Regions from separate parts of the Mesorhizobium shonense genome, predicted to be linked through region 4. Evidence: riboswitches for the same ligand, from Rfam matches in the RefSeq annotation. Region 4 holds a riboswitch; each other region holds the start of a gene.
The links. A riboswitch is a leader RNA that binds a small molecule or an ion and turns the genes downstream of it on or off. The one in region 4 is predicted to bind cobalamin.

Region 1 (7,505 bases), on a different contig from region 4:
ATGCTGATCCGCCGCTTCGCGCGGCGCTGGGTCTACACGGCCGGCTGCCTGATGCTGGCGCTCGGTTCGGTTTTCTTCGTCACCCACACGCTGCCTGGGCAACTCGCCGGCATGCTTTGCCGCGTCATGGGGGCGAGCGCGCTGTCGATCACGCTCAACCTCTATATCATGGACCACATCCGCAAGACCGACTTCATGCAGGCGGAGTCGCTGCGCATGGCGTGGTCGATGTTTGCCTGGACCGGCGGGCCGACGCTCGGCATTTTCCTCTATGCGCGCTTCGGCATCTATGCCGCGCATGGCGTGGTCGTGGCCTTCGCGCTGGCATTGCTGGCGCTGTTCTGGACCTACCGGCTGGGCGACAATCCGTCGATCCGCCCCGGCAAGAGCCGGCCGGCCAATCCGCTCGCCAATATCGGCCGCTTCATCGCGCAGCCGCGCCTGCGTCTCGCCTGGCTGATCGCCTTCGGCCGCTCCTGCTTCTGGACGACCTTCTTCGTCTATGGCCCGCTGTTCATGGTGATCACCGGCGAGGGCAAGCTTGCCGGCGGGTTGCTGGTCTCGGCTGGCAATGCGCTGTTGTTCATGGCGATCTTCTGGGGCAGGGCGGGAAAGCGGTTCGGCGGCCGGCGGACCATGACCTTCGCCTATTTCGCGATGTCTGCCATGCTGCTTCTAGCGGGAGGTGTCGGCGCAGCCGCGCCGCTGCTCACCGCCGGCTTCCTGCTCTGCGGCGCGCTCTTCACCATCGCGCTCGACGCGCTGGGTTCCACCGCCTTCATGCGTTCGGTGCGCTCTTACGAAAAGGCGCAGATGGCGGCGGTCTACCGCACCTATCTCGACTTTTCCGAGTTGACGCCGCCGCTCGTCTATTCGGTGGTGCTGAGCTTCTTCGGGCTGGGCTCGGTCTTCGTCACGCTCGGACTGTTGGCCGCCTTCTGCGGCTTCGTCACCTGGCGCTATTTGCCGAAGTCGTTTTGACCGGATGGTCTTCCGCATTGTGGCGATTGTGCGGGCACCTTAAGCTCTGTTCGCATTGCCGGCTGGCCAGGGTTTCAAGCATGTCTGCAAGAACGATGTCGCTCACCGAGGAACTCGTCGCCCGCTGTTTTCGTGCGGTCGAGGATCCAGGGCCAGATCCTGATGCGCAGCATCTCTGCGACAGCGACTATGAAGCCATGCTCGACGCGTTCGAGGCTGAGCTTCCCGCGACCGAACCGCTATGGCTGTTGGGCTATGGTTCGCTGATCTGGAAGCCTGAAATCGAGCATGTCGAGGAGCGGGTCGCCGTGGCGCGCGGCTGGCATCGCTCCTTCTGTATGAAGATGACGCGCTGGCGCGGCACCAAGCAGAGCCCGGGCCTGATGATGGCGCTGGATCGCGGCGGGCAATGCAAGGGCGTCGCCTTCCGCCTGAACGGTGGTGAGCGCCGGCAAGCGCTGGACAAGCTTTTCCGGCGCGAGATGACGCTGAAGCCGACCAGCTACCACCCGCGCCTGCTGCAGCTTGCAACCGACAAAGGGCCGTTGCGGGCGCTCGCCTTCGTCATCAATCGCAAGGGCACGACCTATGCCGGCCCGCTCAGCGAAGAGGAGGTGGTCGAAAGGCTGGCGACGTCCTGCGGCCATTGGGGTTCGGGCGCCGATTATCTCTACAACACCGTCAAGAATCTCGAAGCGCGCGGCATTCACGACGCCCATTTGTGGCGATTGCAGCAGCTTGTCGCTGAAAGGATTGCCGGCTCCTAGCACGCCAGTGCGTGCCGCAATCGCGCTCTGAGGTGGCGGAATTTGGTTTGCCGGGCCCGACGATTCTGCCTATAGTCGGTCGTGTCGTCGGTTCCGTTTTTGGAGCCAAGAGGGAATGCGGTGAGGGTGGACTTTTTTGCCCAAAGCCGTGGCTGCCCCCGCAACTGTATGCGGTAGTCCTCTCCATAGACCACTGGGGATTTTTCCTCGGGAAGGTGGGGAAGGGCGCGGATCCGCGAGCCAGGAGACCTGCCGGCGACGGGAAAGTTGACTTCTATGCCCTCGGGTGGAGGGCGAAAGGACAAGACATGAATACCGCTTCCGTCTCTCTCGGCGCCTCCGTCTCCTCGCAGTCGCGCATTATGCAGCTGGCCTTGGCCGCGCTGCTCGGCATTTTCGTCGTCGGTTTCGTCGGCTTCTCGCATATCGATGCGGTCCACAACGCTGCCCACGACTATCGCCACTCGATGGCTTTTCCCTGCCACTAAGCTAGGTCCGACATCATGAACCTGTTTCGCAACGTCGTGTTTATCGCGGCGATCGCGGGGCTCGTGGCGGGCATCGCGCTCGCCTGCATGCAGGCCTACGCGACCGTGCCGCTGATCCTCAAGGCGGAAGTCTATGAAAAGGCGGGTGGCGGTCATCACCATGACCATGCCGCCGCTACCGCTACCAACAACAATGCGATGAGCTCGGCCGCTCCCGCGGACAACGCGATGAGCAGCGCTGCTCCGGCGCCGACGGAAGCGGCGGCTCCGGCCGAGGACGAGGGCTGGGCGCCCGCCGACGGCTTGGAACGCTTTGCCTTCAATGTGGTCGCCAACATCGTCACCGGCATCGGTTTCGCGCTGATCCTGGTCGCGGTCTCCGAATTCGCCGGCGGCATCGGCAACTGGCGCCAGGGCGTGTTCTGGGGCCTCGCCGGCTTTGCCGTGTTCACGCTGGCGCCCGGGCTCGGCCTGCCGCCCGAACTGCCGGCAATGCCGGCGGCCGAGCTTCTGCCGCGCCAGATCTGGTGGATTTCGACAGTGGCGGCAACGGCGGTCGGTCTTGGCCTGATCGCCTTCCGAAAGTCGCTGACGCTGGCCATACTGGCCGTCGTACTGATCGTTGCCCCGCATGTCGTCGGCGCGCCGCAGCCCGACAGCTTCGAGACGGCAATTCCGGAAGGGCTGCATCATCAGTTCGTGGTGGCGGTGACGCTCACCGACCTGGTGTTCTGGCTGGTGCTTGGTGCGGTCGTCGGCGTGGTGCGCGGCCGCTTCACCGGCACGGCGACTAGCCTGCGCGGCAGCTTTGCCTGATCGCGCCGAAGGTCGCCTGACCTTCATCATCGGCGGTGCGCGCTCCGGCAAGAGCGCGCATGCCGAAACTCTGGCGACGGCAACCCCTTCGCCCTGGGTCTACATCGCCACCGCCCAGGCCTATGACGACGAGATGCGCGAGCGCATCGCGCTGCATCGCTCGCGGCGCGGCGAAGACTGGGTCACCGTCGATGCGCCGCTCGATCTCACCGGCGCGATCGAGGCCTTGCCGGATCACCAGCCGGTGCTGATCGATTGCCTGACATTGTGGCTGACCAACCATATGCTGGCGGAACATGATATCGAGGCCGAATGCCGCCGGCTCTCGGATGTGCTGTCGCGCCCGCGTGGCCCATGGTTCGTGGTGTCGAATGAAGTCGGGCTCGGCATCGTGCCGGACAATGCGCTGGGGCGCCGGTTCCGCGACGCCGCCGGCCGGCTCAACCAGCAGGTCGCGGCAATAGCCGACAGCGTGCTGATGATGGTGGCGGGGCTGCCGCTCAAGGTGAAGTGACATGGCTGACGACAACACCACCGAAGACAGGGACGCCGAACGCCATCGCGCCAAGATGGCCAAGCGCAAGGCGGTGCAGGATGCCGAGGTGGCGGGCAAGACGATCGAGAAAGGGCTGCTGATCGTCAACACCGGACCGGGCAAGGGCAAGACCACCGCGGCCTTCGGGCTTGCGCTGAGGATGCTCGGCTACGGCAAGCGCATCGGCGTCGTCCAGTTCATCAAGGGCAAATGGCACACCGGCGAGAAGGACGCTTTCGCCGCTTTCGGCGACCGTGTCGTCTGGCATGCGATGGGCGAGGGCTTCACCTGGGAGACGCAGGACCTCAAGCGCGACATCGCCGCCGCCGAAGCCGCCTGGGCGAAGGCGCTCGAGTTGATGGCCAATCCCTCGATCAGCCTCGTGGTGCTCGACGAGCTCAACATCGCGCTGCGCTACGACTATCTTGACCTTGAAAAGGTGGTCGCGGCGCTGAAAGCGCGCCGCGAGGGCCTGCATGTCATCGTCACCGGCCGCAACGCCAAGCCTCTATTGATCGACGCGGCCGATCTCGTCACCGAGATGGGCCTGACCAAGCACCACTTCTCGGCTGGCGTGAAGGCGCAGCAGGGAATTGAATTCTGAAGCGCCATAAAGCGCGTCGCGCTGAAACGGATTCAGGCGACGCGCTTTTAAGTCTTTGTTTTGATGCATGTCGTTGTCCCAGAACCGCTGCACACTTCCGGGCGACATGCATTAACCGGCGATCGAAATGGTCAAGTAGATGATGAGGGCTGAAAGGATGCCGAACAGGCCGATCAGCAGCCAGTCGGCGACACGGTATAGCTTCAACGCCTGTCTTATGTCGGTGCTCTCGGCCTCACGGCGGCCGCCTTCGCCCATGAAGGCGTCCTCGACGATCTCGCCGCCATAGCTACGCGGCCCAGCCAAAGACAGGCCCAGCGCGCCGGCCATCGCGGCTTCCGGCCAGCCGGCATTGGGCGAGCGGTGTTTCCTGGCGTCGCGCCGCATCACCTGCCAGGCATTGCGAGGATCGGCGCCTTTGACCAGGAATGCCGCGAGCACGATCAGCAGGCCGGTAAGGCGCGATGCCGGCAGGTTGATCCTGTCATCGAACAGCGCCGCGGCACGGCCGAAAGCCTCGTGTTTCGGCGTGCGGTGGCCGATCATCGAATCGGCTGTGTTGGCGGCTTTGTAGGCGGCACCTCCCGCCAGCCCGCCGATGCCGGTCCAGAGGGCAGGTGCTACGATGCCGTCGGAGAAATTCTCGGCCAGGCTTTCGATCGCGGCGCGGGCGACGCCCGCCTTGTCGAGTTTTTCGGGATCGCGGCCGACGATGCGCGAAACGGCGATGCGGCCAAGCGTCAAGCCGCCGGTCTCCAGCGCATCGGCGACGTCCTCGACATGCTCGGCAAGGCTCTTCTGCGACAGCAGCGAGGAGCCGAGGATGGCCGCAAAGATGAGGCCGGTCGGGAAGATCAGCCAGAGCAGGACATGCAGCGTCAGTCCGATGAGGGCCGGCACCAACACTATGACCAGCAGCGCCTGGACGCCGCGGCGGCGACGCAATTCGTCGGAATCGGTGGCGCGGTTGAGACTGCGATCGAGAAAGGATATCAGCCTGCCGATCCAGGTGACGGGATGGCCGATGGCGTTGAACAGCCAGTCCGGATAGCCAAGGGTACGTTCAACGGCAAGTGACAGGAAAGCGATCAGGATCGACATGAAGCTTCTTGATGGAGCGATTGCTGCGGTGGATCACGGCGGATCCCTTGGCCGGGCGAGCGCGCTCTTCCCCCACGCGCCACGGCCTTTCGTCGATCTTTCGACAGGTATCAATCCGCACTCCTACCCGCTTTTCGAATTGCCCGCCACCGCCCTGTCGCGATTGCCCGAATCCGAGCGACTGCGCGAATTGGCCGAAATTGCGGCCAGGACCTATGGCGCGCCGTCGGCGGCGCATGTCGCGGCTGCGCCCGGCACGCAGATCCTCCTGCCGCGCGTCGCCTCGCTGGTGAGGCCGGGCAAGGCGCTGGTGCTCGGCCCGACCTATGCAGAGCATGCCAGAGCTGCCGCAATCGCGGGCCATGCGGCGGCGGAGGTGGACGATTTCGATGCCCTGGCGGATGCCGACCTTGCGGTGCTGGTCAATCCAAACAATCCGGATGGGCGAGTGGTCGAAAGGGATCGCCTGCTCGACCTTGCCGCGCGGCTTCGCGCCAAGGGCGGCCTGCTGGTCGTCGACGAAGCTTTCATGGATGTCGGGCCAACCGAGCAAAGTCTGGCTGGCCATGTCGGGCAGGGCGGCATCGTGGTGCTGCGCTCCTTCGGCAAGTTCTTCGGGCTCGCTGGCGTGAGGCTCGGTTTCGCGCTGGCCGACCGGCTGACGGTCGAGCGGCTGGATGCGCAGCTAGGGCCCTGGGCTGTCGCCGGTCCAGCGCTCGAATACGGTATCCGCGCGTTGGCGGACACCAAGTGGCTTTGCGACATGCGACGACGCCTGGCAGGCGATGCGAAGCGCCTTGACGCGCTCCTCGGCCGCTTCGGCATTCCCGTCGCTGGCGGTACAATTTTGTTCCGGTATTTGTCCTTGCCCGCCGTTCAAAGCCTGTTTTCCGCACTTGGCGAGCGTGGTGTGCTGGTCCGCCATTTTGCCGAGCGGCCGCAAGTCCTACGTATCGGTTTGCCGGGCAGCGAGGAGGAATGGCAGCGCCTCGAAGGCGCGCTTGCAGCCTGGGCCTCGCGGCGCGACGATGCGCCGAAGGAGACCGCACCATGATTCATGTCTGTTCGCTGTCGAAGGTGGGAGAGACGGTGGCGAGGACTGGCGCCGAACGGCTGCTGTCGCTGCTTGCGGCGGGCACCGAAGTGACCCGCCCGGCCTCCATACTGGCGGAAAACCATCTGCATCTGGTCATGCATGACATCGCCGTCGCGCAGGAAGGCATGACCATGCCGGGCGAGGAGCATGTGCGCGCGCTTCTCGACTTCGCCTATCGCTGGGATCGGGCAAAGCCGATGGTCGTGCACTGCTATGCCGGCATCAGCCGCTCGACCGCCTCGGCCTACATCATCGCGGCGGCACTGGCGCCCAAACGCGACGAGGCGGAACTGGCCAAGACGTTGCGCTTTCTCTCGCCGTCAGCGACGCCCAATCCGCGGCTGATCGCCGTCGCCGACACTTTGCTCGGGCGCGACGGCCGCATGATCGCGGCGATCGAAGCGATCGGGCGCGGCGCGGATGCCTTCGAAGGGACGCCGTTCGAGCTGGATATCCAGGCTTAAAGTAGCCAGTCGGCAAGCTTCGCCTTACGCACATCCCGGACGAGGTTGATAAAACCGTCGGCCTGATGCTCGGCCGTCAGCCGGCCCTTCTCGGCGGTCGCGATGCTGGCGTCGCCGACCACGCCGTTCGGATTGAGGTCGCTGGCGATCCAGGCGAAGGCGTGCGTGCCGGTGTGGCGCAGCAGGGCGAATTCCTTTTCGGCGCAGCCGACATTGGAGACGAAATTGTCGGCCTTGCCCATGTCGACGAGATCCGGCCGGAAGTGCAGCATCAGCGAGGTCTCGACATCGCCGCCGTGGATGCCGTGACGGTCCTCCAGCTCGGTATACATGCCGGCCGGGCGGCCGAAGCGCTGCCAGCTCGTCTTCACCGCCAGTATCTTTGCCTGCACGCGCAATTCGCGCGTTACGATGCCCATGATCTCCTCATTGCCGCCATGCGAGTTGACGACGATGAGTTTCCTGACGCCGGCTCGGGCGATCGACAGACCAAGCTCTGTCCATGCGTCCACCAGCGTGGTGGCCGGCAAGGTGAGCGTGCCGGGCGCGTGTAGATGCTCGTTCGACTTGCCTACCGCCTGGATCGGCAGGATGCGGATGTCGAGGTCGTCGGGCAGGCGGGCGATCACCGTTTCCAGCATGCCCGTCATGAT
Region 2 (7,505 bases), on a different contig from region 4:
GGGCCATACCGAAGCCGCAGTCGATCTCTGCAAGCTCGCCGGCCTGCCGCCGGTCGGCGTCATCTCCGAACTGGTCAACGACGACGGCACGGTCAAGCGCGGGCCCGAAGTTCAGGCTTTCGCCGAGCAGCATGGCCTGAAGCAGGTGTCGGTCGCCGACCTCATCGCCTACCGGCAGCGCAAGGAAACGTTGGTCGAGCGTGTCGCCTGCTCGGACATCGACACGCCCGGCGGCAAGGCGCAGGTCTTCACCTACACGCTGCCCTGGGATTCCATGCATCACGTCGCGGTCGTCTTCGGCGACATACGCGACGGCGAGGAAGTGCCGGTGCGCCTGCATTCGGAAGATGTCGTGACCGACGTCTTCGGCACCAGCCACCGCCTGGATACAATCATGAAGGCGATGGGAGAGCGCAAGCGCGGCGTCATCGTCTATCTGCGCGAAGGCTCGGTCGGCGTCGCCCATCAGGAGCGCAAGCGGCCGCAGAGCGGCGACCGCGAGGATCATGAGGAAGCCCGCCGTCGCGAGAACGAGTGGCGCGAGATCGGCCTCGGCGCCCAGATCCTCAAGGACCTCGGCATTTCCTCGATCAACCTGATCGCCTCGCGCGAGCGCCACTATGTCGGCCTCGAAGGGTTTGGCATTCATATCGCCAAGACCGAGATTCTTTAGGCCGTCGAGGGATTGACGCGCCGGAGGTCCTACGGCAGCCCGCCGGCGTTGCTGGCTGACCGAAGCCTCCGCGACGTAGGCGATTGACCGGAGCCTCCGCGACGGCGTCATCCACGGGCGGAGCAAGGAGCGAAGCGACGCGCGAAGACCCGAGGATCCATTCCGTGACTTCGAAGCGTTGCGACGGTTCAGAATTCTGCTCCGCTGCGCTTTACGATCAAGGTAACGGAATGGATCCTCGGGTCTGCGCCCCGCTTCGCGTCGCTCCGCCCGTGGATGACGCCGTCCCGGAGGCCACGGCCAACTTCCGACCTCTGCAATGATCACCGGATGGCTGTACGCTCGTACCGTCACTCAGCGGGCATTACCGCTTCACCCCTGTCCACATCGCAGTCTTCCGTCGCCAGCCGGCATTGGCCGGCGAGCACGGTGGCCAAAGCAATGGCGCCTGCCGCGACCGACACAAAGAACCCGTTCTGCGGTCCAAAAGTGTCGACCACCCAGCCGGCGGCGAAGGAGCCCAGCGCCATGCCGATTCCGATCCCGGTCGTCACCCAGGTGACGCCTTCGGTCAGCATCGCCGCCGGTACATGGCGCTCGATCAGGCCGAAGGCGGTGATGAAGGTCGGCGAGATCGCGACGCCGCTGACGAAGACGGCAAGCGCCAGCGTCGGCACGGTATCGGCAAAGAGCAGCGGCAGCGTGGTGAGCGCGATGACGGCGACCGCGATCGCCAGTTGCCGCTGCAGCGGCGCCTTCAGGTTGAGCGCCCCGACGATGATGCCGAGCACGAAGGACCCCAGCGCATAGACGCCGATGACGAGGCTCGCCGCTTCGGGCTGGCCGAGCTGCTTGGTGATCGCCACCGTAGTCACTTCGGTGGTGGCGAAGGTCGCGCCGACGAAGATCAGGGCAAAGGTGATGATCTGGACCGGCCGCAAGCGGATCGCCGATCCGCCCGCGCCATGCTCCGTCGGACGGACCGGCGGCTCCGTCGAACGCTGCAGCAGGAATGCCGCCGAGCCGAGAGCGAGCAGCAGCGTGCTCACCAGCATGCCGGCTTCCGGAAACAGCGCGGCGCTCAGGCCGACTGAGAGCGACGCGCCGGCGACATAGACCAATTCGTCCGCCGCCGATTCGAAGGCGAAGGCGGTGTTGAGCTCGGGGCGATTGCGGAAAATCTCGGTCCAGCGCGCCCTGACCAGCGCCGGAATGCTGGGCATGGCGGCGGCAAGCAGCGCGGACAGGAACAAGGTCCACACCGGCCAGTGCTGGTTCGCCGCCGCGATCAGGGTCGCGAAGGAAAGCACCGAAACAAGGGTCGTGGGCACGGCAACCCGGCTTTGGCCGAGCCGGTCCACGAGCCGCGAGATCTGCGGCGACAGGAAGGCGTTGACCAGCGCGTAGGTCGCCGAAACGGCGCCGGCCAGCCAGTATTCACCATGCGTCTGCGACAGCATCGCCACGATGCCGATCGGCGCCATGGCGATCGGCAGCCGTGCGATGAAGGCCGCCGCGGCAAAGCCTTTCGTGCCGGGAGCCTGGAAGATTTCCGAATAGGGGTTTCGCATGGTCCTGCTCCTCGACAAGGGAAGGCGCCGCAATTACATACGCAGCGTATGAATGTCAGATAGTTCATACGTCGTGTATGTCAATTGGCATACGTTGCGTATGTGAATAGGGCCAGAAGCAATGCACCGACCCCGCAAGGAGATGATCGCCGAGACGCGCGCCAAGCTGATCGCAGCCGCCCGCCACGCCTTCGGCACGATCGGCTACGCCGAGGCCTCGATGGACGATTTCACTGCCTCGGCTGGCCTGACGCGCGGCGCGCTCTATCATCACTTCGGCGACAAGAAGGGGCTGCTGCAGGCGGTGATCGCCGAGATCGACGGCGAGATGGCTGCGCGGGTGAACGAAGTTGCCGCGCGGGCCCCGACGCGATGGCAGCACTTCGTCGATGAATGCACCACCTATATCGAGATGGCGCTGGAGCCGGAGATCCAGCGCATCATGTTCCGCGACGGCCCGGCGGTGCTGGGCGATCCGGCGCAGTGGCCGAACGCCAACGCCTGCACGGCTTCAATGACCGATCACCTGACCAAGCTGCAGGAAGAGGGCGTCGTCGTTCCCGACCTCGACCCCGAGACCGCGGCGCGGCTGATCAACGGCGCCAGCAGCCAGGCCTCGCAACGCATCGCCAATTCGGACGAGCCGGAAGCGACATCGAAACAGGTGGTGGCGGCGTTCAAGCAACTGCTCGAAGGCTTGAAAAGTAAGTAGCATCCGGCAGGCGGATGAGGGGCAGCAACTTCTTCAATAATTGTCCCCCGCTCAAAATCGCGCCGACATTGACAATGGCAGGGGTGAGCGCATCCTTCCCGGCCATTCTCTGAGGCGGGGAGTCGGGGCCATGTGGGACTTCAGCATCGGCCGGTCGGTGTCCATCATGATGCGGACATGGCCGTTCATCGTCTTTCGTATGATCGTCTATTTCGGCATCACGGTCGCCTACATCATGGCGACCGGCACCGGCGCCAGCGTCGGCTATGGCGTCGGACACATCTCGACCGATCCCGACGGGCCGATGTCGTTTGCCTTATGGGGCGGCGTCGTCGGCTTCGGCGTCGTCTCGATCGCCGTCTACTGGATCCGCGAATACATCCTCTATGTGCTCAAGGCCGGCCACATCGCCGTCATGGTCCATCTGATCGACGGCCACGACGTTCCCGACGGCCAGAACCAGATCGCCTATGCGAAGGAGGTTGTCACCCAGCGTTTTGCCGAGGCCAATATCCTTTTCGTCGTCGACCAACTGGTCAAGGGCGCCATCCGCGCCATCACCGGACTGCTCGGCGGCATCGCCGCCTTCCTGCCCATTCCGGGCTTGAGCGGCCTCGTCAGCTTCATCAACACCGTGATCCGCCTGTCGCTGACCTATGTCGACGAGATCATCCTCGGCTACAACATCCGCATCAATTCCAACTCGCCTTTCGAGACCGCCAGGCAAGGCGTCGTGCTCTACGCGCAGAACGGCAAGCACATGGTCAAGAACGCCGTCTGGCTGGCGGTGATCATGTGGGGTGTGTCCTTCGTCATCTTCCTGCTGATGCTGGCCCCGGCAGCCGCCATTCTCTGGGTGATGCCCGGGCAACTCGCCGGCTGGGCCTTTGTGCTGGCAATCGTCTTTGCCTGGGCCTTCAAGGCGGCCTTCATCGAACCCTTCGCCATCGCTTCGCTGATGCAGGTCTATTTCGACACCATCGAGGGCCAGGTGCCCAATCCGGAGTGGGATCTGCGCCTGGCAGAGGCCTCGTCGAAATTCAGGGAGCTTCGCGACAAGGCCCTCGGCTCCTTCGGCGGCTCGCGCTGGGATGCGCCCCGGGCTGCTTGATCAGCAGCTTGACCTACGAAGGACAGCATGATCACGGCTTCGGCAGCTCTATGCCACGAAGCTTTGCAATCGCCGACTTGAGCGGCGCCTCGCCGGCGCCGCAAAAGGTCTCGCTCATCACCAGCTCGGGCAGCGACAGGCGCCGGCCCCAGCCATGCGCTTCGAGATCCGGCCGCGGCGCGAATTCCGAGACGCGGCCGACGCAGAGATAGGCGATCGGCGTGACATGCTCGGGAATCGACAAAAGCCGCTTCAGCGCTTCTGTCTCGATGATGCTCACCCAGCCGACGCCGACGCCCTCGGCCCGCGCCGCCAGCCAGAAGTTCTGCACCGCGCAGACGGTGCTGTAGAGGTCCATCTCCGGGTTATGCCAGCGCCCGAGCGGCGAATTCTTCGAGCGCTGCCGGTCGCAGGTGACGCAGAGGTTGAGGGCGCTTTCGCAGATGCCCTCCAGCTTCAGCTTGCGGTAGAGCGCCTGCCGTTCCGCCTCGATCGCCGGCAATTCCAGCTCCCGCGCGGCAAGGAACAGGTCGCGCACCTGCCGCCGCCGCTCGGAATCGCGGATGACGATGAAGTTCCATGGCTGCATATAGCCGACCGATGGCGCGTGGTGCGCGGCCGTCAGCAATCGCGCCAGCACGGCATCGTCGAGTTCGTCCGAAACGAAATGGCTGCGCACGTCCCGCCTGGTGAACATCGCCCGGTAGACGGCGTCGCGCGCCAATTGGTCAAAGTCATCGCCGCCGGTGGCGGCCGCTTGTGCCTGCATCGCTTTTCCCCTTGGCGATAAGCAGTCCTCCACCTGACCATGCGGACGACCATGTCTGCCGGGCCGGTCTTCTGGCTTGGGATCGTCCCGCGTCCGGCGCCTTCCCGTCTGAGACAGTGGCTTTGCCGGCGCGGTCCCCCTTACAGCGTTGGGCACGCCACGGAGTTCAACCGTGTTCCCGATTCTCCCGCGTTGCGGGCACCAGGCAGCGGCGCGACCTTATCGCGAAGCTTCGGCCGCGCCAATGCCGTCGGCGACATATCAAGACGCGATTTTCCCCAGCCATTCGGCGCTTAAACATGGCCATCCGGGCTAGGCATGCCTAGATTAGGCGCCATGACCACCCGTCTCTATAGCCATCCGGTATTCCTGGAACACCTGACGCCGCCCGGCCACCCCGAGCGGCCGGACCGTTTGCGCGCCATCGAGCGCGTGCTGGACGACGAGGCTTTTTCGGCGCTCGACCGCGTCAAGGCGCCGGAAGGCGACGAGGCGACCATCCTTTATGCGCATCCGGAAGATTTTATCGCCCGCGTGCGTGCGGCCATCCCAGAGAGCGGCATTGTCTCGATCGATGCCGACACCAGCGCCAGCCCGAAGAGCTGGCAGGCCGCGGTGACCGCGATCGGCGCCGCCAATGCGGCGATAGACGATGTCTTCGAAGGCCGAGCCGCCAATGTCTTCGTTGCCGCCCGCCCGCCCGGCCACCATGCCGAGAAGACGACCGCAATGGGCTTTTGCCTGTTCAACACCGCGGCGATCGCCGCCCGCCATGCGCAGAAGAAGCATCAGGCCGAGCGCGTCGCCATCGTCGACTGGGACGTGCATCACGGCAACGGCACGCAGGACATTTTCTGGGACGATCCGTCGGTCCTCTATTGCTCGACCCACCAGATGCCGCTTTATCCCGGCACCGGCGCCAAGAGCGAAACCGGCGCCGGCAACATCGTCAACGCGCCGCTTGCGCCGAGCACCGGCAGCGAGACGTTTCGCGACGCCTTCCTGTCGCGCGTGCTGCCCTCCGTCGATGCGTTCGCCCCCGACCTGATCATCATTTCCGCTGGGTTCGATGCGCACCATCGCGATCCGCTGGCCGAGATCAACCTGACCGAGGATGATTTCGACTGGGCGACCGGCCAGCTGATGGACCGCGCCGGGCGCCATAGCGGCAACCGGCTCGTCAGCCTGCTGGAGGGCGGCTACGATCTGCAGGGACTGGCATTTTCGGTCGCCGCCCATGTCGGGCGGCTGATGAAGGGATGAATTATGGCTGATGAAGCTAACCAGGACGTCAAGGCGATGAGCTTCGAACAGGCGCTCGACGCGCTGGAGAAGATCGTCGATGATCTGGAGCGCGGCGATGTCCCGCTCGACCAGTCGATCCGCATCTACGAGCGCGGCGAGGCGCTGAAGGCGCATTGCGATCGGCTGCTCAAGGCGGCCGAGGACAAGGTCGAGAAGATCAGGCTCTCGCGCGACGGCAAGCCGGTGGGAACGGAGCCGCTCGACGCCGAGTAAGCTGTATTGATATTCAGGTGAGGTCGGCCTGACCTGAATCTCAACACACCTTGGTGCATAATCTCGAACGGCGGGAAACGATAGACAGGAGGCAAGCAAGCATGTGCCGCAACATCAAGACCCTGTTCAATTTCGAACCGCCGGCGACCGACGACGAGGTTCATGACGCGGCCCTGCAGTTCGTGCGCAAGCTGAGCGGCTCGACCAAGCCGTCCAAGCGCAACGAGCATGCCTTCCACCACGCCGTCGAGGCGATCGCCGCCGCCGCGCGCGAGCTCATCGATTCGCTTGAGACCACCCAGGAGCCGCGCAACCGCGAGGAAGAGGCCGCCAAGGCGAAAGCCAGGTCCGCGCTCCGCTTTGCCTGAGGTCGTGACATGAGCTTCTTTCCGGGCAACGATCCTGAGGCCGGCGATGTCTTCGCCTGCGACCAGATCGAATTGATGGTCATCCCCAACGCCAAGGACATTGGCGGCTTCGAGGTCCGCCGCGCCTTGCCGACCGCAAAACGCAGGCTGGTCGGACCGTTCATCTTCTTCGACCGCATGGGGCCGGCGATCCTGCGCGCCGGCCACGCGATCGACGTGCGCCCGCATCCTCATATCGGGCTTTCCACCGTCACCTATCTGTTCGACGGCAAGATCAGGCATCGCGATTCGCTCGGCACCGAAATGGTGATCGCGCCCGGCGACGTGAACCTGATGACCGCCGGCCGCGGCATCGTCCATTCCGAGCGCACGCCGGAGGAGTTGCGCGGCGCGCCGATGTCGATCTCCGGCCTGCAAACCTGGCTGGCGCTGCCGGATAGCCAGGAAGAGATCGCCCCGGTGTTCGCGAACACATCGGTGATCCGCCTGCCCGAAATCGATGCCGAAGGGGTCAGCGGCCGCGTCGTCATCGGCGAATTTTCCGGGCTGCGCTCGCCGGTCGCGACCGCCTCGGAGACGCTTTATGCCGATCTGCGGCTGGCGGCTGGCGCGAGCGTGAAAATCCCCGCCGATGCCGAGGAACGCGCCATTTATACGCTGGAAGGCGAGGTTTCGATCGCCGGAGATCGTTTTCCGGCTGAGCGGCTTCTGGTGTTCAAACCGGGCGAGGAAATCGTCGTCTCGTCCGAGCGCGGCGCGCATTTCATGCTGTTCGGCGGAGCG
Region 3 (7,505 bases), on a different contig from region 4:
TTGACCGTCGTCGGGCAGCCGTAAAGGCCGACATTGGCCGGGAATGGCGGCTTCAGCCGCGGCTGGCCCTTCTTGCCTTCGAGGCTTTCGAGCAGCGCCGTCTCCTCGCCGCAGATATAGGCGCCGGCGCCATGGTGCATATAGACGTCGAAGTCGTAGCCGGACGTGTTGTTCTTGCCGATGAGCTTGGCTGCGTAAGCCTCGTCGATGGCGCGCTGCAGCGCCTCGCGCTCGCGGATGAACTCGCCGCGCACATATATGTAGGCCGCGACCGCGCCCATGGCGAAGCCGGCGACCAGCGCGCCCTCGACCAGCGTGTGCGGATCGTTGCGCAGGATGTCGCGGTCCTTGCAGGTGCCGGGCTCGGATTCGTCGGCATTGATGACCAGATAGCTCGGCCGGCCGTCGCTCTGCTTGGGCATGAACGACCATTTCAGGCCGGTCGGGAAGCCGGCGCCGCCGCGGCCGCGCAGGCCGCTTGCCTTCATCTCGTTGACGATCCAGTCGCGCCCCTTGGCGATGAGGCCGGGCGTGTCGTCCCAGATGCCGCGCGCCTGCGCTCCGGCCAGCGACTTGTCGAACAGGCCGTAGATGTTGGTGAAGATGCGGTCTTTGTCCTGGAGCATGGTTCGTCCCTCAGACCGGCTTCTTGCCGAAGACGCGGATGTATTCGGCGACGCCGCCCTTGGCGAGCGCCTTGGCCTGCTTCACCCAGTCGTCGCGCTCGATGCGGCCGCGGAAATTGAGATAGCCGTCGACCCATTCACGCTCGGCCCTCTTCCACGCGGCGATCTGGACGAAGGTGTAGATGCCCAATGAATGCAAGGTGCTCTCGATCTTCGGTCCGACGCCCGAGATCAGCTTGAGATCGTCGACCGTTGCCGGGCGCTCGATGCCGGCCGGGCGGTTCTTATCCTCGAGCGAAGGTTTCGCCGTTTTGGCGGCGGGCTGCTTGGTCTCGGGTGACTTGAAGGCGGAAGCGGGTTCGGCCTTGATCGTCGGCCCGCTGCGCGGCTTTGAAACCCCTTCGACTTCCGGAGAAGCCTGGTTGGCGTTGGCGGCGGAGTGACGCGGCGCCCTGACGCTGGCCGCCTTCTCGGTGGCCGGCGAAACCTTTACCGGCGACGGCGTCTTCAGGGCCGGGCTGGTCTCGGGCGCATCCGTCTTCGGCTTGCTGGATTTCGACGGCCCGACCGGAGCCGATGGCGCCGGCGCGGCGGGTGCCTGCGAGACGACGGCGGCTGGCGCGGCTGCCGGTGCGGCAGCGGCGGCCTCTCTGGCCGCCTTCGCCGCAGCCTTGGCTTCCTTGTCGCGGGTCGACTTCAGAATTGCCTTCTCGCTCTTCAGCGTCGTCAGCCCAGTCGCCGGCTCGGAGCCGGTGCGGCCATTCTGGGGGCCGGGCTTTACAGTGGCGCCTTTGCCGGCCTCATAGAGATCGATGATCTCGGCCAGCCGCTCCGGCGTCAGGTCTTCAAAAGTGTCCTTGAAGATCATGACCATCGGCGCGTTGACGCAGGCGCCGAGGCACTCGACCTCCTCCCACGACAGCGTGCCCTTGTCATTGGTGTGGAACTGGTCGTGATGGATCTTCGAGCGGCAGACATCCATCAGCGCTTCCGAGCCGCGCAGCATGCAGGGCGTAGTACCGCAAACCTGGATATGGGCGCGCGTGCCGACCGGATTGAGCTGGTATTGCGTGTAGAAGGTCGCGACCTCGAGGCCGCGGATGCGCGGCATGCCGAGCATGTCGGAGATCGTCTCGATCGCCGCCTTCGTGACCCAGCCTTCTTGTTCCTGCGCGATCATCAGCAACGGGATGATGGCCGACTGCTCGCGTCCCTTGGGATATTTGGCGATCCACTGCTTGGCCGCCGCCGTGTTCGCCTTGTTGAAGGCGAAGGAGGCTGGCTGGACGCTGGCTTCTGCGAGACGGCGGACTGACATTTTAGCGATCGACCTCACCAAACACGATGTCGAGGGAGCCAAGCACGGCGGTGACGTCGGCCAGCATGTGGCCACGGCACAGGAAATCCATGGCCTGCAGATGCGCGAAGCCTGGCGCGCGCAGCTTGCAGCGATAGGGCTTGTTGGTGCCGTCGGAGACGAGATAGACGCCGAACTCGCCCTTCGGAGCTTCCACTGCCGCATAGACCTCGCCGGCCGGCACGCGATAACCCTCGGTGTAGAGCTTGAAGTGATGGATCAGCGCTTCCATCGAGCGCTTCATCGCCGCGCGCTTCGGCGGCACCACCTTGCCGTCGAGGTTCGACACCGGACCGCTGCTCTCCTTGCCGAGCAGAAGATCGACGCACTGGCGCATGATCTTCGCCGACTGACGCATCTCTTCCATGCGCACGAGATAACGGTCGAAGCAGTCGCCGTTCTTGCCGATCGGGATGTCGAAATCCATCTCGGAGTAGCATTCATAAGGCTGCGCCTTGCGCAGGTCCCAGGCAGCGCCCGAGCCGCGCACCATCACGCCCGAGAAACCCCAGGCCCAGGCGTCCGCCAGCGACACCGTGCCGATGTCGACGTTACGCTGCTTGAAGATGCGGTTGGGCGTGAGCAGCGCGTCGAGATCGTCGATCGACTTCAGGAACGGGTCGATCCACTCGCCGATGTCCTCGACCAGCTTCTGCGGCAGGTCCTGGTGCACGCCGCCCGGCCGGAAATAGGCCGCGTGCATGCGCGAGCCGGAGGCGCGCTCATAGAACACCATCAACTTCTCGCGCTCGACGAAGCCCCACAGCGGCGGGGTCAGCGCGCCGACGTCCATCGCCTGCGTCGTCACATTGAGGATGTGCGACATGATGCGGCCCATCTCGGAATAGAGCACGCGGATCAGCTGGCCGCGCTTCGGCACCTCGATGCCAAGCAGCCGCTCGGCTGCGAGCGCGAAGGCATGCTCCTGGTTCATAGGCGCGCAATAGTCGAGCCGGTCGAGATAAGGCACGGCCTGCAGGTAGGTCTTGGCCTCGATCAGCTTCTCGGTGCCGCGATGGAGCAGGCCGATATGCGGATCGACGCGGTCGACCACCTCGCCGTCCAGCTCGAGAACCAACCTCAAAACACCGTGCGCCGCAGGGTGTTGAGGCCCAAAGTTAATGTTGAAATTGCGGACGGAGGTTTCAGCCATTCTGGCGCCTCAATTTGCCTTCGCTTTCTCGTCGCCCGGCAGCACGTAGTCGGTGCCTTCCCAGGGCGAGAGGAAATCGAAATTGCGGAATTCCTGCTTGAGCTCGACCGGCTCGTAGATCACGCGCTTGGCCTCGTCGTCGTAACGCACCTCAACGAAGCCAGTCAGGGGGAAATCCTTACGCAGCGGATGCCCATCGAAACCGTAGTCGGTCAAAATGCGCCGCAGATCCGGATGGTCGGAGAACAGCACGCCGTAGAGGTCGTAGGTCTCGCGCTCGTACCAGTCGGCGCCGGGATAGACGGCGGTCAGCGACGGCACCAGCGTTTCCTCGTCGGCCTGAACCTTGAGCCGGATGCGGACATTCTGCTTCGGCGACAGCAAGTGGTAGACGACGTCGAAGCGCCTGGCGCGCGACGGGTAGTCGGCACCGCAGATGTCGATGATCGAGATGAACTGGCAGCGCGGATCGTCGCGCAGGAAGGTCGCCACCGCGATCAAATTGTCCGGCTCGACGGAAACCGTCAGTTCGCCATAGGCAAGCACGGCTTCGCCGATGCGGCCGGAGAGCTTCTCGCCCAGATAGATGGAGAGTTCGTTCAACGCCAGGGTCATCGGCTCACCGTTCGATTGTGCCGGTGCGGCGGATCTTCTTCTGCAAGAGAAGAATGCCGTAGAGCAGCGCTTCCGCGCTCGGCGGGCAGCCGGGCACATAGATGTCGACCGGCACGATGCGGTCGCAGCCGCGCACCACCGAATAGGAATAGTGGTAGTAACCACCACCATTGGCGCAAGAGCCCATCGAGATGACGTAGCGCGGCTCCGGCATCTGGTCGTAGACCTTGCGCAGCGCCGGCGCCATCTTGTTGGTCAGCGTGCCGGCGACGATCATGATGTCGGACTGGCGCGGAGACGCGCGCGGGGCGACGCCGAAACGCTCGCTGTCATAGCGCGGCATCGAGGTGTGGATCATCTCGACCGCGCAGCAGGCGAGGCCGAAGGTCATGAACATCAGCGAGCCGCTGCGCGCCCAGGTAATCAGCGCTTCAGTCGAGGTGACGAGGAAACCCTTGTCTGCCAGCTCATTGTTGATTTCGAGGAAGAAGGGATCGTCCTCCCCCACCGGCCTGCCGGTGTTGGGATCGATGATGCCCTTGGGCTTCGGCGCGACGAGGGTGCCTGAACTGTCGTTCAATCCCATTCCAGCGCTCCTTTTTTCCATTCATAGGCAAAGCCGATGGTCAGCACCGCCAGGAACACCATCATCGACCAGAAGCCGAGCATGCCGACCTTCGAAAAGGACACCGCCCACGGGAACAGGAAGGCGACCTCGAGATCGAAAATGATGAACAGGATCGACACCAGGTAGAAGCGGATGTCGAATTTCATGCGGGCGTCGTCGAACGAGTTGAACCCGCATTCATAGGCGGAAAGCTTTTCGGGGTCGGGATTGCGGTAGGCCACCAGGAACGGCGCGACGATAAGCGCAAGACCGACGACCATCGCCACCGCGATGAAGAGGACGATGGGCAGATACGAACTCAGGAGTGCGCTCATGCGGCGACTTTCCTTTGGCGGGCCAGTTCACTTTGATTACAGCAACGGACTCTAATGCGGAAGCGTGACAGTTTAACCTGCTGAACCGTTTTAAGGGCCCTATGCTGCGACGCGGCGAGGGTTAGCGCAGCGGTTTCGGCGAAGCAAGTCAAACCTTGTTCAAAATCCGGCCCTGGACGCCATATCGGAAGAAACTGGTCCGATCCGCTCCTGTTTGATTTCCTTCACTTTTTACTCCACTTTTCTCTCCTGACATATCTCCCGCCATTTGCCTGCTAGCATGGCTGGAATCACCGGCTGGAAATCAGGTAAACGGATCGAGGCAAAGGCTCCTTGATGAAGGAAAAAATCTCGCTTCGCATGGCCAGGCGCATCGCGCTCGGTGCGCAGGGTTTCACGGACCCCCGCCCCGGCGGCGAGCCCAACCGCCGGCACCTCGCCCGCGTGCTCTTCCGAACCGGGCTGCTGCAGATCGATTCCGTCAGCGCGGTGGTGCGCGCCCACTACATGCCGCTTTATTCGCGTCTCGGCCCCTACCCGCTTGCGCTGCTCGACAACGCCGCGGTCACCCGCAAACGCGCCGTCTTTGAATATTGGGCGCACGAGGCGTCCTTCTTGCCGGTCGAGACCTACCCGCTGATGCGCTGGCGCATGCAGCGCGCCGAACGCGGCGAGGAAATGTATCTCGGCCTCGCCAAATGGGGCCGTGAACGCAAGGAGATGATCGACGAGATATACGGCCAGGTCGCCGAACGCGGGCCGATCGCCGCTTCCGACATCGAAGGCCACAAGGGCAATGGCGGCTGGTGGGGCTGGAGCGAGGCCAAGCACGCCTTCGAATGGCTGTTCTGGGCCGGGCGCATCACCACCGCCTACCGGCGCGGCTTCGAACGCTACTACGACCTGCCGGCGCGTGTTCTGCCGCAGGCTATCCTGGACCTGCCTGTACCTTCGGTCGAGGACTCGCATCGCGAATTGCTGCGCATTTCCGCCCGCGCCCACGGCATCGCCACTTATGGCGACCTGCGCGATTATTTTCGCCTGGCGCCGGGCGACACGAAGGATCGCATCGAAGAGCTTGTTGAAATGGGCGAATTGCTGCCGGTTAAGGTCGAGAGCTGGGATAAGGCCGCTTATCTGCACAAGGACGCCCGCATTCCGCGCCGGATCGAGGCGCGCGCCCTGCTAGCGCCGTTCGATCCCGTGGTCTTCGAGCGCACTCGCACCGAAAAGCTCTTCGGCTTCCGTTACCGCATCGAGATCTACACGCCGGCCGAAAAGCGCCAATACGGCTACTATGTGCTGCCCTTCCTGCTCGGCGACCGGATCGTCGCTCGCGTCGACCTGAGGGCCGATCGCCCAGCAAGCATCTTGCGCGTCCACGCAGCCTATGCCGAGGCCGACGCCCCGTCCGAAACGGTCGCGCAGCTCTTCGAGGAATTGAAGCAGATGCAGGCGTGGCTCGGACTGGAGGCTATCGAAGTGACGCCGGCCGGCGACCTCGGGCCGGCGCTGGCCGACATCTCGGCGTCGCACCCTGCGTTGACAGGCGCATAGCCGTAAGCCTAAATCCGAGCCAGACGGTCTTCTCCCGGCAAAGGGAGGAGCTGAGAGGGAATGCGGTGCGGGATAATTTCCCAAATCCGCGGCTGTCCCCGCAACTGTAAGCGACGAGCCTCAGCCGAAAACCACTGGGATGTTCCCGGGAAGGCGGCATTCAAGGCGATGACCCGCGAGCCAGGAGACCTGCCGTCTGAGACTTTAAGTATCCGAATGCCTGGCGGGTTTTCCGGGCAAGGAGCCTGGTTTTGGATCGTAACGGCAGTTTCCCGGCAAACATCGCGGACATTTCGTCCGAGCCCGACGCGTTGGCGGACGTGACGGTCATCGTCTGCTCGTCCTGCCGCGACGAAACCGGTTCGGATGCCAACCCGCGCGCCGGCGCCCTGCTTGCTGAAGACACGCGCCGCGCCGCATCGGGCGAAAACATCCGCATCCGTACCGTCGAATGCCTTGGCAATTGCAAGCGCCGCTTGAGCGCGGCGCTTCTGCGCGACGGCTGCTGGAGCTACGTCTTCGGCGATCTGGATGCGACCAGCGGCGCCGACCTCGTCGCCGGCGCAAAGCTCTTTGCAACTTCCACTGACGGCCTCATCCCCTGGCGCGGCCGGCCCGATTCCCTCAAGCGCGGCCTGGTTGCCCGCATCCCTCCCCTCGACCTCCTGAAGGACCGATCATGAACGCCTCCGTTTCTCGTGTTCCCTGCACCGTCGTCACCGGCTTTCTCGGCGCCGGGAAGACGACGCTGATCCGCAACCTGCTCGAAAACGCCAAGGGCAAGCGGCTGGCGATCATCGTCAACGAGTTCGGCGATGTCGGCATCGACGGCGAGATCCTGAAAGGCTGCGGCATCGACACCTGCCCGGAGGAAAACATCGTCGAGCTCGCCAATGGCTGCATCTGCTGCACCGTCGCCGACGACTTCGTGCCGGCGCTCGACCAGATCCTGTCGCGCACGCCGAAGGTCGACCACATCCTGATCGAGACCTCCGGCCTCGCTTTGCCGAAGCCGCTCGTCCAAGCCTTCCAGTGGCCGACGGTGAAGAGCCGCGTAACGGTCGACGGCGTCATCGCCGTGGTCGATGGCCCGGCTTTGGCCGATGGCCGCGTCGCTTCCGACATGGATGCGCTGCAGGCGCAGCGCGCCGCGGACGATTCGCTCGACCACGACGATCCGGTCGAGGAGGTGTTCGAGGACCAGATCGCCTGTGCCGACCTGATCATCCTGTCGAAGAGCGACCTGATGGATGCG
Region 4 (7,505 bases):
CGCGTACCCATCAATCAAGTCGCCTGCACTCGTTCGAAGAACGGCTGGGCATCGTCGTCTTCACGGTCGCGCTGCTCTTTGCCACGACCCACTCCCTGTGGGCGCATGAGTTCAAGGTGGGCGACATCGAGATCGTCCATCCGTGGTCGCAGGCCACGCCCGAAGGCGCCAAGGTCGCTGCCGGTTATCTTGTGCTGAAGAACCACGGCAGCTCACCCGACCGACTGGTCTCGGCCACCGGCGAGGTGGCCGGCATGACGCAGGTTCACGAGATGGCTGTCGACGCGAATGGCGTCATGACGATGAAGCAGCTTGCCGACGGGCTGGAGATCCCCGCCGGCGGTGAAGTAGCGCTCAAGCCCGGCTCGTTCCACATCATGTTCATGGACCTCAAGCAGCCGGTGAAGAAGGGCCAGTCCTTCAAGGGGACGCTGACCTTCGAGAAGGCTGGCACGGTCGAGGTCGAATATTGCGGTCGATGCCCTGGGAGGCGAGCATGACGACCACGCCAACTGACGCTCGCAAGCCTGCCAGGCGTGTCGGCACTTTCGTTGCGGTCGCCTGCATCGCCATCATGGTGCTGGGTGTCGCCGCGATGCTGGTTTGGCCACGGGCCGCTCAGACGACGGTCAACGCGGTCGCTCCGATCGGCGGGCCGTTCACTCTAACGACCCAGGCCGGCGCCAAGCTTTCCGACACCGATCTGAAAGGCAAGCCGTTCGCCGTGTTCTTCGGCTTCACCCATTGCCCGGAAGTTTGCCCGACAACGCTTTGGGAAATGACCGAGGCAATGAAGACGCTCGGGCCGGAGGCCGACAAGCTGAAGGTGTTGTTCATTTCGGTGGACCCGGCGCGGGACACGCCCGACTTCATGGCCGGGTATCTCGAGTCTTTTGATCCGCGCATCATCGGACTGACGGGTACGGAAGCCGAGGTTGCGGCGGTGGGTAAGGAATACCGCGTCTATTGGAAGAAGATCCCGACGGAAGACGGCGACTACACGATGGACCACACCGCTTCGATCTTCCTGATGGACGCCAATGGCGAGTTCGCCGGGACGATCTCCTATGGCGAAGAGATGAGCACGCGGCTCGCGAAATTGCGCAGACTGATTGCAGGCTCTGCATGAGGCCGGATCGCTTCGCCAAACGAGGCTGATTTTCCAAACGCGGCCGCATCCGAATGCGGCTGCTCCCTTCATCGATCAAAACAGCAGGCGGTCATGCGTGCCGCCTCATTGGAGAGGTTTACTCATGTCCACCGCAACGCTTGCAGCGCAGCCTGAAGCGCTCCTCAGCACCCGGCTCTACCGCGCCGTCTGGCGCTGGCATTTTTATGCCGGCCTTTATGTCATCCCATTCCTTCTCGTGCTCGCCTCCACCGGGCTGATTATGGTCTATGGCAACTCGATCGAGACCTTCCTTGGCGCCAAGCATTATGTGGCGCCAGGCGGCGAGCGCGCCTCCTATGAGGCGCAATCGCAGACGGCCATCGCCGCCATCCCCGGTGGCGCGCTGAAGTTGATGGTCGTGCCCAAAGAACCGGACCGCGCCACCGTCTTCATCGTGAATGGCAACGGCAAGGACAACGTCGTCGCCGTCGATCCGCACGGACCGAAGGCGCTCGACACGATCGCCAAGGACGACACCTGGTTCTATTGGGCCGACCATATCCACGGCACGCTCTTGCTGGGCGATGTCGGCGACCGGCTGATCGAGATCGCCGCCGGTCTCGGCATCGTGCTGGTGCTTACCGGTCTTTACATGTGGTGGCCGCGCACTGGCCGGGCGCTTGGCCGCGTCTTGGTCCCGAACCTGCGGACGCGGGGTCGCGCGCTGTGGAAGGAGCTGCATGTCTCGCTCGGCTTCTACATTTCGATCGTGCTGTTCTTCTTCCTGCTGTCGGGCCTCGCCTGGACAGGCGTGTGGGGAGCCAAGATCGTACAGGCTTGGAGCACCTTCCCGGCGGCGAAGTGGGACAATGTTCCGCTCTCGGACAAGACTCATGCCGGCATGAATCACGGCGCATTGAAGGAAGTGCCGTGGACGCTGGAGCAGACGCCAATGCCGATGTCGGGCTCGCAGGCGGGCGCGGCTGGCCTGCAAATGGGCTCCGTCAATCTCGACACGGTTGCCGCTTACGCTCGCGCCAACGATTTTACCGAGCAGTTCCGCATCAACGTGCCTCAGGAGGAGGGCGGGGTCTACACGATCTCGGCCGACTCCATGGATGCCGATACGCTCGACCCCTTTGGTGATCGCACCGTGCATATCGACCGCTACACTGGCAAGATCCTCGCCGACATTCGCTTCGCCGACTATGGTCTGGCCGGCAAGGCAATGGCGGTGGGCATTGCGCTCCACCAGGCCAATCTCGGTTGGTGGAACACCGCGCTCAACCTGCTGTTCTGCCTCGCGATCATCACGATGGCCCTGTCAGGCGCGGTGATGTGGTGGAAGCGCAGGCCGGCGGGGCAACTCGGGACACCGCTTTATCCGAAGAACTACCGGGTTCCGGCTGCCATCCTGGCGATCGCGCTCTGCGTCTCCGTGATCTTTCCATTGACCGGGCTGGCAATCGTTGCCTTCGCTGTGATCGATTTTCTGCTCCCCAGGCGCCTGAAGGAGGCAGGTTTCCAAGTGGCCGAGGCGTGAATTGGTAAGGCGGCCGACCTACGCGCAAGGGTCGGCCGCAACGCCGAAAAATCGCGGGCTGCTATCGGGGGGTCTGTGCATAGCGAAACCCACTATCGAGCAAGCGATCTTCCACTTTTAGCCCACCTCTCAAGCGGGCTGGCATATCACGAGTTCGCGAGGCTCGGGACGAGTGGCGATCCCAAAAGCGTTTATCCCTTACCGCCGGGCGCTCCCAAGACCCTGAGCGCCCCAAATCGAAAACGCTTTGGAGAATAAACCATGAAACATCTCCTCACGCCTATAGTGGCCGCCTTGTTCATAGCCTCCACTGGCGCGGCTTTCGCTGGTAATGTCCACACCGTGACCGGAACGACCGGTCAGCCCAACCAAACGATCGGTACCGCAGAGACCGGAGGTGCTACCCCCGGTAACGCCAGCACTGCTCCTGGCTCAGCGTTCAATCCTGATGGGGTTGCCGATGGAAAGTACGCAGGTACCCAGCCGCAGAACTCCAATAATCCCAAGAGCGTATCTCAGTACGACGTAGCGGGCTTCCAGCAATCCCATAACCACTGAGGCACGTGAATCATGGCCTTGAAGACCCGGCGAGCCGCTATGCGGCGACTGACCTGTTTCGTGGTGCGTGCGAGCCGAAGATCGACCAGGCAGCGGCGAAGAGCGCCGCCGCTGCCAGCGCAAGCACGGCAAGGCTGGGCAGGTGGAAGAAAACGCCCCGCCATTGCGGTTCGACGATCTCGCCGGTGCTGAAGCCCTCGGCGCTGAACTGGCACAGGATCCAGGAGGCGCCGCTGCGCACCATGTCGGCGTCGATGTCGGAAATCAGCGACTTGGCCTCGTTCTGGGCCGAGGGCATCTTCGCCATGTAGGCCAGCAGCGCCTTGGTGGTCGCCAGATACGCATGGCTGCATTCATTGAATGGGCTCTGCTCGTCAGCCAGGCTTCCCGGCATCAGGCCCCAGAGGCAGTACGTGTATTGCAGGGTGTCGTGATTGTAGAGCCGCCGGAAGGCGGGGTCGGTCTCGGTCTGCCGGAGGGCTAGATCGAGGATGGCGCCGCGATAGCGGGCGATCACCGCCATCTGGCCGTGGGTAAGGCTGGGAATCTGGATGCCAGGCGGCGGCGGCGTCGAGCGCGAGCCATGCGCTTCGGCCTCCGTCGCCGCGAGCAGGAACAACAGCGCGATGGCCGACCAGGCGAAAAACCGAGCTGGCCAGCGCATCGCGGATCAGGCGTAGCGGCGGGCGAGGCCGCTTTGGTCGCGGGCCGCGAGGTCTCGCTCGACGACCGCGCCGAAGGCAAGCCCCATGACGGTCCACATCACGAGCTGGATACCCAACGAAGCGACGCGGAACTGCCACAGCACCACCGCCGAGAATTGCTCCGGCACCTCGTTGATGTCGGGGAGCGCCGCCTTCACCAGCGCAAAGACGACGAGGAAGGCAAGGCCGGCAACGATCGTCGCATTCCAGGCGCCGAGCCTATTCCACAGCCGTTGCGCGAGGCCCACCGCGGCCACCATCGCCGCCAGGGAAACCACGATCATGATGAAGAACAGTTCGGTGCGGTAGGCGATGGTTTCGGGATTGCCGACCGAGGGCGGGTTCGCAGGATACTTCAGCCCCGGAACCACGATCACGGCGAGGAAGCCGAGCAGTGCCAGCAACGCGGAGGTGCCGCGCGGGCCGAGCGAGCCCAGCCTGCCATAAGCGAAGGAGACGACGAGCGAGAACAGCCCGCCGAGCGCAGCGCCATAGATCAGCACGCCGGTTGCGAGACCGATGCCGGCCTGCGTGGCCCGGCTGACGATCTCCGGCTCCGGCGCCTCTTCGGCGGCCTGCGCCTGCTGTTCCTCGAAGGCGATCGCCTTGTCGACCTGCGGCTCGCCATAAACACGTGCGAAGGCAAACGCCAAAATCCCCGCGACCAGCCCGACCAGCATGCCGCGCAGCAAAAGTTTTCCGACCATGTCAATCTTCCCTTCAAGCAATTCCAGGAAAAGTGCGTAGCGGTTTTCCGTCTGGAATTGCGTTATCCCAAACCCGGGGCGGTTCAGCGATTGCTGAACCGGTCTAGTGGCAGGGGAAGCCGAGCAGGTGGCGGCCGTCATGCACGAATTCGTGCACATACATGCCTCGGATCAGCGATGTCGCGCCTTCTTCCGCCCCGACAAAATAGATCGCCAGCATGAGCAGCAGGCCGCCGAAGATGGCCCATGGCAGAAGCTCACGGACCGGAATCGGAACCGGGCCATAGCCGGGTGCAAAAGTGGTGTCGGACATTTTCCTCTCCTGGGATACTGCGTCCCGTTGATCGAACTAATGCTACGGAAGAAGGCCTGACTTTCGGCTGGTGCCGATCACAGTGGCGCGACCGTGCCGGATTTACACCGGCTTCCAATCCCGTATCGTCGCCGACACTATTCAGCGCTTCGTTCGCCGTCAATGTATCGTCAATAAGCGACGTGAGATCGTGACACGCAATTTGGACCGGGCCACAGAGGCGGTTTTGGATGATCGTACGCCTGACGATGATCGCAAGCGGGGCAACGCTTGCCGCGCGCAAGGGGCGCTTTCCGCTAGATGAGCCGCTGGAGCCGCAGGCGATTGCCCGCGCGGGCGCGACCGGCCAGGGGTTGCGCCGCGCTGATCGAATCTGGACAAGCCCGGCGCTGCGGGCGCGGCAGACCGCTGAGGCACTGGGCCACCAGGCTTCGATCGAGCCTCTGCTCGCTGACCAGGATTTTGCACATTGGGCAGGCAAGGGTTTCGAGGAACTGCAGGTCGAAGATCCGGAAGGCTTTGCAACCTGGTTTTCCGATCCAGACGCGGCACCCCACGGCGGCGAATCGCTGGCCGATGTCGCCCGGCGCGGCTCGGCTCTGATGGAGCGCCTGCTTGCCGAGCGCGGCCACACCATTGTGGTCACCCACCCTGGGGTCATCCGCGCGGCGATCGTGCATGTACTCGGTGCCCCGCTGACTTCGTTCAGCAAGATCGATGTCGAGCCGCTTTGCCTCACCGATTTTCGTAGTGATGGCACTCGATGGGTGTTGCGCGCTCATGGTTCGCTGCCGAAAGGGCAGCGCGGTGTCGACTAACTCTTTAGGAGTTCGGGTCTAGCATGCCGAAAATCGAAACGAGTAGGATCGCGGTGAGCGCGAGCACGATCTCGATGGCGGTGCCAATTCGGATCGCGTGGAGCGCCGACTCGCTCGCCCGACCGATACGCGGCACGAACCAGTAGCGGTTGGCTGTCGCCATCGCAATCATGGCCAGGACAACGGCAATCTTCGCCGACAGCAACAGGCGATAGGGCGACGACAACCCGAACGGCCAGCCGACTATGAAGACGCTATTCGCAATTCCAGACAGGATGGCCAAGGTTGCGACGACATGGCCTGCGTTCGAGAAGCGGCGCAGCGCTGTCGCGGCATCGGCATCAAAAGGCATCTTGCCGACCCCCGCCAGGATGAGCAGCAACGGCAACAGCGCACCGACCCAGGCACCTGCCGACAGGACGTGCAGGGCGTCGTTCAGCGGATGTACGATGCCCTGCCAGCCGTCGTTCATCATTGCATGGCCGCTGAGCGCAAGGCCGGCGAGGCCAAGTCCGGATGCGATCGCGGTCGCCGCCAGCCTGAGGCGCGATGCGAGCATTTGTGCCGCGACGAGCAGGACGCCGGCCAGAGCCTGAGCCAACCACGCCGTGCCGATATTGGTCGAGGCAAGAACGTCCCATAGCATCGGGCCGTTCACGGCATCGGGCCAGCCGTCGCCGATCATCGACGTTTGCGTTGGCAGGGCGACAATCGTCGACACAAAGGCAAGAACCACGGCAATCAGGCGAAGGGCGGTCAGCCTGGCCGCGATCCGCTCGGCGAGAGCGCTCGGCACCAGCGCCAGCAGATAGACAGAGGCGCCCCATAGCGCCATCAGCGCGGCATCGTGCACGAAGCGGCAAGCCACAAGCAGGTTGTCCGGCGTCATCCGTCCACCGGCGGGTGCGTGAAAAGGACTTTGCTCATCCGACTGAACGGGGACGGGAGCGCGGAGCGCGCCCCCGCCTTTCCGATCTTAGGGTTTCACTGTGAATTTGTATTCGCCATGGGTCTTGTGGCCGTCCTGCGACAGGGCGTGCCATTCAACCTTGTAGGGGCCGGCCGCAAGGCCCTTAGGCAACGAGACCATGAAGGTCTTGTCGCCATCCATCAGCATGGCGTCATCAGTCTTGACTTCCTGTTTGTCGGGTCCGGTGACCTTCACGCCGGTGAACTTCAGATTGAGTTCCTCGCTGAACTTGAGGTCGAGTTCGGTCGGTGCCTCCTTGACCGTGCCGCCGATCGGTGGCTGTGCCGCCTCGAGCTTGGCATGGGCATAGGCAGAGCCCGAAAGCGTTACCGAAGTGAGGAGCGTAAAAGCAGCTGCAAGCAAGATGTTGCGCATGGATATGTTTCCTTGATGTAGGGCGACCTGGTCGACCCGAAGCTAGACAATGATTGAAGCTCTTGGGAAGGCAGCCTTCAAGTCTCCATCCGCCCCGGGGCGGAACGGCGAAGAGATTGCCATTGTTCAGGCCGGAGGGCCGCGAGAGCTGAGCGGCTGAAGTTCTTGCCGCCGGATCGCGGCTTTCGACGCCGGTTTGCCGTCGGAAGTGATCGCGAACGCCAGCCGCTCCTGCCCGATCTCGCCCGCTTCTGGAAGCACAGCGGCACCGCTATCGCAGCCGAAAAGACAGCAGCCGGAGTCGTAGTCGTCCTTTTGCTGCCCGCCCTTGGAATGGTCGCCAGCATGGGACGTACAGATTATGTTGCCAAAAGCATCGAACTGAGCCGCCGAGGCTTGGAAACCG

Region 1: it holds a riboswitch for cobalamin, as region 4 does, so the genes downstream of both, ABID26_RS20450 (CbtB domain-containing protein) here and ABID26_RS22455 (CbtB domain-containing protein) in region 4, are expected to answer to the same signal.
Region 2: it holds a riboswitch for cobalamin, as region 4 does, so the genes downstream of both, bluB (5,6-dimethylbenzimidazole synthase) here and ABID26_RS22455 (CbtB domain-containing protein) in region 4, are expected to answer to the same signal.
Region 3: it holds a riboswitch for cobalamin, as region 4 does, so the genes downstream of both, ABID26_RS14875 (DUF1636 family protein) here and ABID26_RS22455 (CbtB domain-containing protein) in region 4, are expected to answer to the same signal.

The regions. Positions count from the first base shown of each region.
Region 1 covers NZ_JBEPLM010000008.1:7,432-14,936, forward strand. Annotated here, with positions in the region: gene ABID26_RS20440 (MFS transporter) at 1-981, shown strand, start outside; gene ABID26_RS20445 (gamma-glutamylcyclotransferase) at 1,062-1,748, shown strand; cobalamin riboswitch at 1,820-2,019, shown strand; gene ABID26_RS20450 (CbtB domain-containing protein) at 2,057-2,236, shown strand; gene ABID26_RS20455 (CbtA family protein) at 2,252-3,052, shown strand; gene cobU (bifunctional adenosylcobinamide kinase/adenosylcobinamide-phosphate guanylyltransferase) at 3,045-3,566, shown strand; gene cobO (cob(I)yrinic acid a,c-diamide adenosyltransferase) at 3,568-4,191, shown strand; gene cbiB (adenosylcobinamide-phosphate synthase CbiB) at 4,303-5,292, opposite strand; gene cobD (threonine-phosphate decarboxylase CobD) at 5,291-6,346, shown strand; gene ABID26_RS20480 (tyrosine phosphatase family protein) at 6,343-6,852, shown strand; gene ABID26_RS20485 (creatininase family protein) at 6,849-7,505, opposite strand, start outside.
Region 2 covers NZ_JBEPLM010000001.1:728,227-735,731, reverse strand. Annotated here, with positions in the region: gene ribB (3,4-dihydroxy-2-butanone-4-phosphate synthase) at 1-673, shown strand, start outside; gene ABID26_RS03765 (MFS transporter) at 1,024-2,244, opposite strand; gene ABID26_RS03760 (TetR/AcrR family transcriptional regulator) at 2,366-2,956, shown strand; gene ABID26_RS03755 (hypothetical protein) at 3,087-4,067, shown strand; gene bluB (5,6-dimethylbenzimidazole synthase) at 4,099-4,836, opposite strand; cobalamin riboswitch at 4,880-5,058, opposite strand; gene ABID26_RS03745 (histone deacetylase family protein) at 5,173-6,099, shown strand; gene ABID26_RS03740 (exodeoxyribonuclease VII small subunit) at 6,103-6,354, shown strand; gene ABID26_RS03735 (DUF2277 domain-containing protein) at 6,456-6,722, shown strand; gene ABID26_RS03730 (pirin family protein) at 6,732-7,505, shown strand, end outside.
Region 3 covers NZ_JBEPLM010000005.1:21,689-29,193, forward strand. Annotated here, with positions in the region: gene nuoF (NADH-quinone oxidoreductase subunit NuoF) at 1-626, opposite strand, end outside; gene ABID26_RS14845 (NADH-quinone oxidoreductase subunit E) at 637-1,944, opposite strand; gene ABID26_RS14850 (NADH-quinone oxidoreductase subunit D) at 1,946-3,136, opposite strand; gene ABID26_RS14855 (NADH-quinone oxidoreductase subunit C) at 3,146-3,751, opposite strand; gene ABID26_RS14860 (NuoB/complex I 20 kDa subunit family protein) at 3,756-4,337, opposite strand; gene ABID26_RS14865 (NADH-quinone oxidoreductase subunit A) at 4,328-4,693, opposite strand; gene ABID26_RS14870 (winged helix-turn-helix domain-containing protein) at 5,030-6,250, shown strand; cobalamin riboswitch at 6,258-6,461, shown strand; gene ABID26_RS14875 (DUF1636 family protein) at 6,502-6,933, shown strand; gene cobW (cobalamin biosynthesis protein CobW) at 6,930-7,505, shown strand, end outside.
Region 4 covers NZ_JBEPLM010000009.1:91,648-99,152, forward strand. Annotated here, with positions in the region: gene ABID26_RS22425 (copper chaperone PCu(A)C) at 1-500, shown strand, start outside; gene ABID26_RS22430 (SCO family protein) at 497-1,129, shown strand; gene ABID26_RS22435 (PepSY-associated TM helix domain-containing protein) at 1,254-2,654, shown strand; gene ABID26_RS22440 (adenylate cyclase) at 2,916-3,212, shown strand; gene ABID26_RS22445 (hypothetical protein) at 3,250-3,876, opposite strand; gene ABID26_RS22450 (CbtA family protein) at 3,883-4,623, opposite strand; gene ABID26_RS22455 (CbtB domain-containing protein) at 4,727-4,936, opposite strand; adenosylcobalamin (AdoCbl) riboswitch at 4,980-5,061, opposite strand; gene ABID26_RS22460 (histidine phosphatase family protein) at 5,167-5,754, shown strand; gene copD (copper homeostasis membrane protein CopD) at 5,759-6,643, opposite strand; gene copC (copper homeostasis periplasmic binding protein CopC) at 6,731-7,099, opposite strand; gene ABID26_RS22475 (hypothetical protein) at 7,226-7,505, opposite strand, start outside.